Regions from separate parts of the Priestia sp. J2 genome, predicted to be linked through region 1. Evidence: riboswitches for the same ligand, from Rfam matches in the RefSeq annotation. Region 1 holds a riboswitch; each other region holds the start of a gene.
The links. Region 1 has a riboswitch for cyclic di-AMP ahead of LJY09_RS19255 (potassium channel family protein). Riboswitches for the same ligand answer to the same signal wherever they lie in the genome.
Positions count from the first base shown of each region.

Region 2: it holds a riboswitch for cyclic di-AMP, as region 1 does, so the genes downstream of both, LJY09_RS19945 (dicarboxylate/amino acid:cation symporter) here and LJY09_RS19255 (potassium channel family protein) in region 1, are expected to answer to the same signal.
Region 3: it holds a riboswitch for cyclic di-AMP, as region 1 does, so the genes downstream of both, kdpF (K(+)-transporting ATPase subunit F) here and LJY09_RS19255 (potassium channel family protein) in region 1, are expected to answer to the same signal.

Region 1 covers NZ_CP086208.1:3,708,768-3,712,285, reverse strand. The annotation lists gene LJY09_RS19270 (peptidyl-prolyl cis-trans isomerase) at 1-74, shown strand, start outside; gene LJY09_RS19265 (Lrp/AsnC family transcriptional regulator) at 363-818, opposite strand; gene LJY09_RS19260 (carboxymuconolactone decarboxylase family protein) at 939-1,397, shown strand; cyclic di-AMP (ydaO/yuaA leader) riboswitch at 1,513-1,657, shown strand; gene LJY09_RS19255 (potassium channel family protein) at 1,782-2,441, shown strand; gene LJY09_RS19250 (TrkH family potassium uptake protein) at 2,445-3,518, shown strand, end outside.
Region 2 covers NZ_CP086208.1:3,840,273-3,843,790, forward strand. The annotation lists gene LJY09_RS19940 (aspartate aminotransferase family protein) at 1-84, opposite strand, end outside; gene LJY09_RS19945 (dicarboxylate/amino acid:cation symporter) at 193-1,428, opposite strand; cyclic di-AMP (ydaO/yuaA leader) riboswitch at 1,609-1,763, opposite strand; gene LJY09_RS19950 (NAD(P)/FAD-dependent oxidoreductase) at 2,366-3,518, opposite strand, start outside.
Region 3 covers NZ_CP086208.1:3,049,604-3,053,121, forward strand. The annotation lists gene kdpA (potassium-transporting ATPase subunit KdpA) at 1-1,459, opposite strand, end outside; gene kdpF (K(+)-transporting ATPase subunit F) at 1,484-1,564, opposite strand; cyclic di-AMP (ydaO/yuaA leader) riboswitch at 1,862-2,002, opposite strand; gene LJY09_RS15455 (hypothetical protein) at 2,018-2,155, opposite strand; cyclic di-AMP (ydaO/yuaA leader) riboswitch at 2,228-2,370, opposite strand; gene LJY09_RS15460 (undecaprenyldiphospho-muramoylpentapeptide beta-N-acetylglucosaminyltransferase) at 2,530-3,518, opposite strand, start outside.

The DNA.
Region 1 (3,518 bases):
TTGTTTTGAATCATATCAACCGGTATATCCAGGATCAACTGCCAAGGTTTCACGTGACTTTCAACCTTAGGTAGTTCCCTTTTATATAGATTGATTGTTTTCAAAAAACAAGCAGGTAAAAGAGCTTTCTATTAATAGAGAGCTCTTTTACATTTTTAAGTAGACAGAAATGTCGGTACCTGATAGAATGAAGTTGTAAAACTTTCATTATTCGGAAAATTTATACCCTCCAGCTTTGGAGGGTTATTTTTTATGCTTTTGGACGAATAAAAGAGGCTAGGACAGAAGTAGTTTAGTGGAAAGAAGATCCGAACGATGAATCGTTCGGATCTTTTCGTTAGTACGGTGAACGTATGTTTCAATCACTTTTCATCTTTTAAATGACTCAATAATGCAGAAGACATCTCCACGTGAGAAAGGGCGATGTGTGAAATCGTTTTGGCATAAGGTGTAATTTCGTTAATAAATTGCTCGAGTACGTGCAGGTGAGGAAGCTGAAGCTTTGTAATGAAGCAAGCCTGTCCGGCGATGCGTTCACAGAATAAAGCATAGGGATACTGAGAAATAAATCTTTTAAAACGCTCGTGCTCTCCGTTTTTCATGGTTACTTCAATAAAACACGAGACGGGCAACTGCAGCTTTTCATAATCAATATCGATTGTATATCCTTTTATAATACCAAAGCTCTCTAGCTGTCTTACTCGCTCTGCCACTGAAGGAGGAGACAGGTTAATTTGTTTTCCTAGCTCTCTTAAGGAAAGACGGCTGTTTTGCTGCAGTGCCTGCAAAATCGATAAATCAATTTCATCAATTTTCAATTGAAAACCTTCTTTCATATTAATGTTTCATTTGATTAGTAATAGCAGATAATATGTTTTATTTGTTATCTGAAATCTCCATTTTTCTTACTATAATAATTAAAAAGGAGTGAGTAAAAAATGGCAAGAGTTTTGTTAACAAACGAAGAGGGAACAAATTTTGAAAAAGCACTGAATTTAATTCCAGATGTAAAAAGGTTGTATGATGAGCTATACGACAAGCTTTGGAACAGTGATATAGTAAAAAGAGAGACTAAGGAAAAAATCAGGCTTTATCTAGCAGGTGTTAACGGCTGTGAGACGTGTATGAGCATGTCATATGTAGGCGATAAGACGCTTAATCAAAAAGTGTTAAGAGAAAAAGAGCTGGAAGAAAAAGATCGACTGCTGTTTCGATTTATAGATGTATACCGAGTGCGTCCAAGGGATTTGACGGATGCTGATATGGATCAATTAAAGAAATTTTACAGTGATACGCAGCTATTAGAGCTTTTGGCTGTTATTAATTTGTTTGATCAATTTCACAAACTGATTGTCAGTTTAGATTTATATGATTTTTGCAGTTTGCAGCGCAAGTGATGTCTTCCCTAAAAATATCTTGACAGACAAAATCCACAGGAGTAAGATAGCTTTCGTGAAGTGAAACGTATCATGAATCGAATCGATTATTCTAAAAAATAGATCATAGACATTTGAATAAAAATCGCTTAATCCATTACGGAGCGGAGGACCCATTATTTACGCACATATTGTGCTCCGGGGTGAATCCTTAAAAAGGTAGGGTTACTCTTAAAACCCGAACCCGACAGCTAACTTCGCAAGCGTTTTGAGGGGGAAGAGTGTGAAAAAACACAGGAGCCTTCCTGTGTTTTTTTGCGCTTTTTTTAAGAAAAACATGTAATTTTTTAGAAAAAGTATAAGCTAAGAGAACACACAGCAGTTGAAGAAAGGAATAAATACATTATGAAAAAACAGTTTGCTGTATTGGGATTAGGTCGTTTTGGAGGCAGTTTGGTTGAAGAGTTTGCTAATTTGGATGTGGATGTGCTCGCTATTGACCGCAATCAGGAGGTAGTAAAGAAATATAGCAACTCAGCTACATATGTCGTGCAAGCGAACGCAATTGATGAAGCTAGCTTAAAAGGGCTAGGCATTCGTAACGTTGATCATGCTCTTATTTCGTTTGGAGACGATATCGAAGCAAGCGTGCTTGCAACGATGCTTTTAAAAGATATGGGCGTTAAGCAAGTATGGGTAAAAGCGGTGAATATGTATCATCAAAAAGTGCTGGAGAAAATAGGAGCGGACAAAGTCATTCATCCTGAGCGCGATATTGCGAAGCGGATTGCTCATCACGTGGTGTCAGAAAAAATTATTGACTATATTGAACTGTCTAAAGACTATAGTATTGTTGAAATTGTCGCTTCTAAGAAACTTCATAATAAAACGCTGTTTGATTTAAATATTCGTGCAAAGTACGGCTGTAATATTATCGGTTTTCAGCGAAAAGACGGGGAAATGGTGATTTCGCCTACGGCGCATGAAACAATTGAACAAGGAGATATGCTTATTGTTATCGGACATAATCGCGATTTAAACCGTTTTGAAGAAGAAGGAGTTTAACTTATGAAAAAAAAAATTGTTAGGCTTACGCCGCCGCAGCTGCTTGTCTCCATTTTTGGCGGAGGAATTATTATTGGTGCTCTTTTATTAATGATGCCTTTTTCTACTACTGAGCCAATCCGGTGGGTAGACGCCCTTTTTACATCTACTTCCGCTATGACAGTGACCGGCTTAGCCGTCGTAGATACAGGTACGCGTTTTACCGTCATCGGTCAAACGATTATTATGCTGTTAATTCAAATAGGCGGTCTTGGCATTATGTCATTTGCCGTGCTGATTTTTATGATGCTAGGTAAAAAAATTGGATTTAAAGAGCGTATGCTCGTTCAGCAGGCATTAAATCAAACGAGCGTCGGCGGAGTTGTCCTGCTAGTTAAAAGGCTGTTTATCTTTTCATTTTTAATTGAGTTTGTTGCACTTATCTTTTTAGCGATACGCTGGGTTCCGGAATTCGGATGGTCTAAGGGGCTATTCTTTAGCTTGTTTCATTCAATTTCAGCTTTTAATAACGCAGGGTTCGGACTATTATCTGACAGCTTAGTTCAGTATGTAGGAGATCCCGTTATTAACATAACGATTTCCTTTTTGTTTATTATTGGTGGGTTAGGATTTACCGTTCTTGCTGATATGTGGGTAAAAAAATCGTATAAAAAACTAACGCTGCATTCAAAAATTATGATTATCAGCACGTTTGCCATTAACGTGATTGCCATGCTTTTTATTTTTTTCTTAGAGTACGGCAATTCACATACACTTGGAAGTTTGTCATTAGGAGACAAAGTGTGGGCGTCTTATTTTCAAGCGGTAACAACACGCACAGCAGGTTTTAATAGTATCGATATAGGAAGTCTACATGATTCCACCATATTTTTAATGGTTATGTTAATGTTCATAGGTGCAGGGAGTGCGTCAACAGGAGGAGGTATTAAACTAACAACGTTTGTGGTGATTGTCTTTTCTGTATGGGCATTTTTACGAAGCAGGGAAGATATTGTGCTGTTAAAGAGACGGCTTCTTCCTCTTCATGTGTTTAAGGCACTAGCCATTACGATGATTTCGATTATGTTTGTGTTTGGG
Region 2 (3,518 bases), 130 kb from region 1:
GTCGTACAAATAAATTCCTTTTCCATATGAAATAACTGGGTAGTCGTCGTCGAGCAGCGGCTTTATCACATGGGTCTTATTCATTTCCGCACTCTCCTTTCAAACACATACTCTTATTAAACTGTATGCTGAAAAGAAGAGTTTCTTGCCAATAAAAAAAGCCCTAGCATATAGCTAGAGCTTTTACATTTATTAAGCCGATTGCGTTACAGATTTATCGATACGCTTTGCTTCTGACTCAGCCACAATAACGGCACACGCAGCGTCTCCCGTAATATTTACAGATGTACGAAGCATATCAAGCAAGCGATCAATCCCGATAATCAATCCGATACCTGCTACAGGCAGGCCAACCGAACTCAATACCATCGCTAGCATAATGAGACCAACTCCCGGCACGCCTGCTGTACCAATACTAGCAAGCACCGCTGTTAATACAACCGTCACAAGAGCACCCAGCGACAGGTCAACGCCGTATACTTGCGCAATAAAAATAGTCGCGACACCTTGCATAATTGCTGTTCCATCCATGTTAATGGTAGCACCTAACGGCTGAACAAAACTGCTGATGGACTCCGGGACACGAAGATTTTTTTGAGCCACATTCATTGAAATCGGAAGCGTTGCACTACTGCTTGATGTACTGAATCCAACTGTCATCGCAGGAGCAAAACCTTTAAAAAATTCAATAGGGTTACGTCTGGCCATAAGAGCGACTGACCCCCCATATGTTACAATCGAATGGATGAACAGTGCGAGCACGACTACAATCATGTAAAGCCCCATCGCTTTAATTGCCTGCCAGCCTTGACTTCCAACCGCTGTTGCAAGAAGCCCAAATGTTCCGTAAGGAGCAAACTTCATCACTAGATTTACAAGGTACATCATCAATTCATTGCCTTGCTCGAGTAAATTATAAAGCCCTTTGGTTTTACTTCCAAGCATCGTAATACCAAAACCGATAAAGATAGAGAAAACGATAAGTTGAAGCATATTCCCTTCAGCCATCGCTTGGATTGGATTGACTGGAATCATATTTAAGAATGTCTCTCCAACCGGCGGTGCTTTTTCAGCTTCAAAAGAAGCGTTTTTTGTATCAAAAGATCCAAATGTTCCTGGTTTAATAACAAACGCTAATAATAAACCAATTACAATAGCAACGGTTGTTGTCACTAGGAAGTACGAAACTGTTTTTGCCCCGATTCTTCCCAGTTTTTTAGGATCTCCTAAACCTGCTACGCCTAACGTGATAGAGAAAAACACAATTGGTACAACAAGCATTTTAATTAAGCTTAAGAAAATTTGCCCAAGCGGCGTAAACAAGTACTTGTCCAGCGGAGCAAAAGCACTTGGAGCAAAAGCATTAATCAACACTCCTACAACAGCACCAGCAATTAGCGCGATAATGATCTTTGTCGATAGCTTCATAGATTTACCTCCCATAAATAAATTATATTAGAATGATTCTAACTACTATACTTATTTTACCATGCATTGAGGGTGATAACACTCAAAATATACAATATATTAAAAATTTTCAGATTAATAGTTTAGGAATATTTTTAGCTATACAAAAAACCATGAGAATATCATGGTTTCATAGACCTGTTATTCCCTCACTGAATGCTTACGGAGTTAGCTGTCGGATTCGGGTACGTGAGTTACCCTACTTGATTCATTCAAGATTCACCCCAAGTACATTACGCACAAATATGGGTCCTCCGTTCTCTTATAAAACAAAAGAGATTAAGCAAATAATTTTCTTTAATATTTTTGCATGATAATAATTGTTACTTTAATTAAAATTCATTTTATGTATTCCTGTCAAGTTTTTATTCAAAAATAATGCATGATTTTATCGTAAAAAGTTGAGAATTGTTATATTTCAAAATATTTACATCATATTTCAATAAACCAAAAACACCTATTTAACAAGACTTACAATCTAATGAATAAAAAATTAATTCAAAAAATAGTTTATAAAGTGAACTTTCTTCTCATTAATATCATTCATAAATATGTATAATTATTCTAATATCCATGTACTTTACTGCTTCCATAAATATTTTACTTATCAAAAAAAATAACTCTTTCCAACTGTTGATTTTATCCTTGTACTGCTTGATATACACTCCCTAAAATTTCACTGACTTTATTGATGCGAAGAAATCGACATTATCAATTCCCCTTATTCTACTTAATTCTGCTCAAGATAGAAGTATAGATTTCCTACTATCTTTTAAAAAGGAGCGGGTAATTATCATATAAAACTATCGGAGTTGGAGCGGTACAAGTTCTTTACTTTTTACTTATTCCCTCTCGTTATTTAACCCATAAAAAAAAGAGGCCGTGACGGCCTCTTTTTTTATACAGTAACAGGTTCAGAACTTGCTTTACGATTCTTTAATTTTTCAACAATGTCACGCGCTACCCACACACCACACGCACTTGCCTGCGCGAGTCCTCGCGTAATACCAGCTCCGTCTCCTCCCACGTATAAACCGGAAATTTCAGTTTCAAACTTATCGTTTAACTTCGGACGGGCGGAGTAAAATTTCGCTTCCACACCGTAAAACAGCGTATGTTCAGATGCTAACCCAGGCGTTACATGATCCAGTGCTTCTGTCATTTCAATTAAGCTTTTCATTGTATTGTATGGAAGCACTAAACCCAAATCACCAGGGACAGCTTCTTTTAACGTTGGTTCTAAAAAGCCTTCTTTAATTCGATTCGCTGTTGAACGGCGCCCCTTTAAAATATCTCCATACTTTTGAACAACTAAGCCTCCGTTTGACAGCATATTAGCTAATCTTGATACTTCGTGCGCATATTCGTTCGGCTGATCAAATGGATCCGAAAATTTATGAGAAACAAGCAGCGCAAAGTTCGTATTTTGACTTCCAAGCTTCGGATCTTTGTATGCGTGTCCATTTGCTAACATAATCCCTGAATGATTCTCTACTACCACATGCCCTGAAGGATTGCTGCAGAACGTTCTGACTCTTGTACCTACAGACGTATTGTAAATAAATTTCCCTTCGTACAAGTGCTTGTTGATTTCTTCCATAACAACGTTAGATGTTTCTACTCGAACACCGATGTCTACTTGATTGTTAATCATTTTCAAACGGCGTTTTTTTAGTAAGTCGCTCATCCACTTCGAGCCGTCTCGACCTGGTGAAACCACGACTTTATCAGCCGTAATTCTGTCACCATTCTTCAATTCAATACCGCGTACGATATGCTGACCATCTTCTTTTTCTGTTATTAAATCGGCTACTTCCGTTTTATACTGCATATCAATTTTTTCTTTTAAGTATTCATAAATGCTTTTTAAAATTTCTAAATTTTGCTCTGTTCCTAAATGACGCACTTGGGCACGCAATAGCTTTAATCCTGCTGCGTATCCGCGTTTTTCAATTTCACGAACTTTATCAGTTAACGGATCCGTAATCGTATCGGTTGCTCCGTGTTTTAAATTAATTTCATCCACGTATTTAATTAAATCTACCACCTGT
Region 3 (3,518 bases), 660 kb from region 1:
CAATATACATAACGATTCCCGTTGAAATGTTCCAAAACGGCGTTGCATCACCGAGTCCTTCAAAGCCGGATCCATTGTTTGCTGCTGACGACGTAAATTCATACAGTGCCTGACTTAACCCGTGAAAGCCTGGATTTGATATACCTTCTATTCCTAAATGAGTGGTAAGTGCTACAGCTGTTCCTCCTAAAATTAGCAGCGGTTGCAAAATAAGCGTCACGGCGATTAGCTTCATTTCTTTTCCTTCAATTTTTTTACCTACGTATTCTGGTGTTCTTCCAACCATTAAACCTGATAAAAATACGGCGATAATGACGTACATCATGACATTCATAAATCCTGCTCCGACACCGCCGAATACGGTATTTAACATCATATTTCCAAGCGTTAACAACCCGGTAAGAGGCGTAAGAGTATCGTGCATGGTGTTGACTGCACCTGTTTCACTTGCTGTCGTCACGATGGCGTAAAGCGTCGACATGCCGACACCAAAACGGACTTCTTTCCCTTCCATATAACCGTTCGCTTCGTTCAAATGAAAAGCATCAAGTCTTGGATTGCCACCCCACTCTGTTACGAACGCTGTGCTTAAAATAACGATAAACAGCATACTCATCGCTACAAACAAAATGCGGCCTTGCTTACGCTTTCCGATCATTTTTCCGTATGTGAAAGGAAGTGCTGTTGGCAATAAAAGCATAAGGACGATTTGTAATACATTGCTCAACGCGTTAGGATTTTCAAATGGATGAGCTGAATTGACACCAAAAAATCCCCCTCCGTTGTTTCCTAGCTCTTTAATTGAAAGAAAAGAAGCAACTGGTCCCCTTGCTATTTGCTGTGTTGCCCCTTCTATTGTATGGGCAGTAACCGTTCCGCTTAACGTTTGAGGGACACCTAAAAACATAAATAAAATGCCTGTTATAAAAGCGATAGGAAGTAAAATACGCGTAATTGACTTTACAAAATCAACAAAAAAGTTTCCCATTTCTTTCCCTGCCAGCCCACGAATAAAAGCGATTGCTACTGCAAGTGCCGTTGCTGGTGCAGCAAACATCATAAATACAATGGCGGCCATCTGCGAGAAATAGGACAATCCTGATTCGCCGCTGTAGTGCTGCAAGTTCGTATTTGTCATAAAACTAATGGCCGTGTTAAAAGCAAGTGCCGGATCCATTCCTTTGATGTGGCTTGGGTTAAACGGCAGTACCCCTTGAAACCGGAAGATAAGGTACACCACAAAAATCATAAACGTATTCGCCAAAACAAGAGCAAATGCATATTGCTTCCACGTCTGATTAAGCCCTTTAATTCCTGCTGCTTTAAACATCACCGTTTCTATCTTTCCTATCAAGCTAGTGTTTTTATCGTTTGAAAACACATTCGCTATATAAATACCTACGGGCTTTGCAATAAGCGCTACAAAAATAAGCAGCAGCGCAACTGATAGTAGAAAAATCCCCACTTTTTATTCCTCCGCTTATTAAAATTGTTCTGGATTTAACAGTACATATACTAAATAAATTAAAACGAGAACTGAAATACCTGACAAAATGAACGACATGTTCACTTCTCCTCTCTGTCGTCTACTACATGAGACGACCAGCGAATAATTCCGTACATAGCAGTCGCTAATAAGGCAAGCGTTCCAAGCATCATCATATCCAAGTTGCTTCCTCCTAACTGTTTCCTGACAAAAATGATAGCTTCTAAGTTTAGTGACGGTTTCTTTTCATAAAGCATCACGTCCAAAAAAGCTAACCGCGAGACGTGATGCTATTTTTTTCCACTAAAAAACCGCAGAAGAGAGTTCTCTTCCGCGGTTTAATGCACGACAAATAAGCCGTGATTGACACGAATTTTTTACTCCCAAAACGCTTACGGAGTTAGCTGTCGGATTCGGGTTATGGAAGTAACCCTACTCAGTTAAGAGATTCACCCCTAGTACATACGTACAAAATATTGGGTCCCCCGCTCATAATTGATTAAGCGTATATTTGTTATTTAATTTTTAGACTTAATGATGACTTTTACTGCTGCGTTTAAAACTTTGATTAGCTAACGTAGACAAATAGCGGTTTGCTAGATCAAAAGATTGCTGGTCGCACATTGCCCGATATTCAATCATTTGAATCATTTGCTTAGATAAATGCATCCTGACGCTCCTTTCACCTATATTTTGAAAGGAGCGTACTATCCGCTGTTATAGAAAACGACCACGATTACACCATCCTCTCTCTTAACGCTTACGAAGTTAGCTGACGGGTTCGGGTCAAGAAAGTAACCCTACTCAATTAAGAGATTCACCCCTGATAATTGGGTCCTCCGCTCTTTCCTTCTCTTTCAGAAAAGACTCAGCGTTTCACAGTGGAACGTTTTATGAGAGTAATCTTACTCCTGTTAAAATTTACTGTCAACAACATTTTTTGAAATTTTAAAAGCTTTATTTTTCTATATTTATTCATTATTTTAAAATAATAATTTCAGAAGAAAAAAAGCGTTCTTATCGAGGAGATAAGAACGCTTTTTTTAGCTCATTTTCTCAATTTCATTTACAAGAATTGAAATAGCATCCGTTTTTGTTGCTTCACGCATTGTACGCTTCATTGTACTTGCCTGCTGCTGAAGCTCACTTACTTCACGTAAAAACAATTCTTTTGTTAACTGTTCTTCTTCTACAACCATACAGTAGCCTTTTTTCTTAAAAGATTGTGCATTTAAAATTTGATCTCCGCGACTCTGTGCTTTTGATAAAGGAATAATCATCATCGGTTTATGAAGAGCTAAAAACTCAAAAATGGCATTGGATCCACCGCGTGTAATCACATAATCAGTTGCCGCTAGAACATCAGGAAGCTGTTCGTTTACGTATTCTAACTGACGGTATCCTGACTCTTTTTCAAGGCTTGTATCAATATTGCCTTTTCCGCAAAGGTGTACAATTTGGAATTTCTTTTGCAGTTCAGGCAAAGACTCTCGAACGATTTCATTAATACGGCGTGCTCCTAAACTTCCGCCCATAATCGTTAAAATGGGGCGCTTATCATAAAAGCGTAGCCAGCTTTCCCCGTTCGCTGCGCTTCCGCTAAATAGCTCTTTTCGAATAGGTGAACCAACAACCTGCACTTTTTCTTTTGGAAAGTAGTTTGCGGCTTCATCAAAAGAAGTAAAAATTTTAGTGGCAAATTTCTGCGCAATTTTATTTGCCAGTCCCGGTGTTAAATCACTTTCATGAATGAACACGGGAATGTTTAAAGATTTAGCAGCCATTACCACAGGAACTGTGACGAAACCGCCTTTTGAAAAAACAAGAGAAGGCTTTAGTTTTTTCAGCACGCGACGTGCATCGCCAACCCCTTTTGCTACTCGAAATACATCTTTTACATTTTCCATATCTACATATCGACGCAGCTTCCCGCTTGAAATCGCATGATATGGAACGTTTAATTTTGTAATTAATTCTTTCTCAATACCATTGTGAGAACCGACATAATGGATATCCCATTTTTCACTGTCTA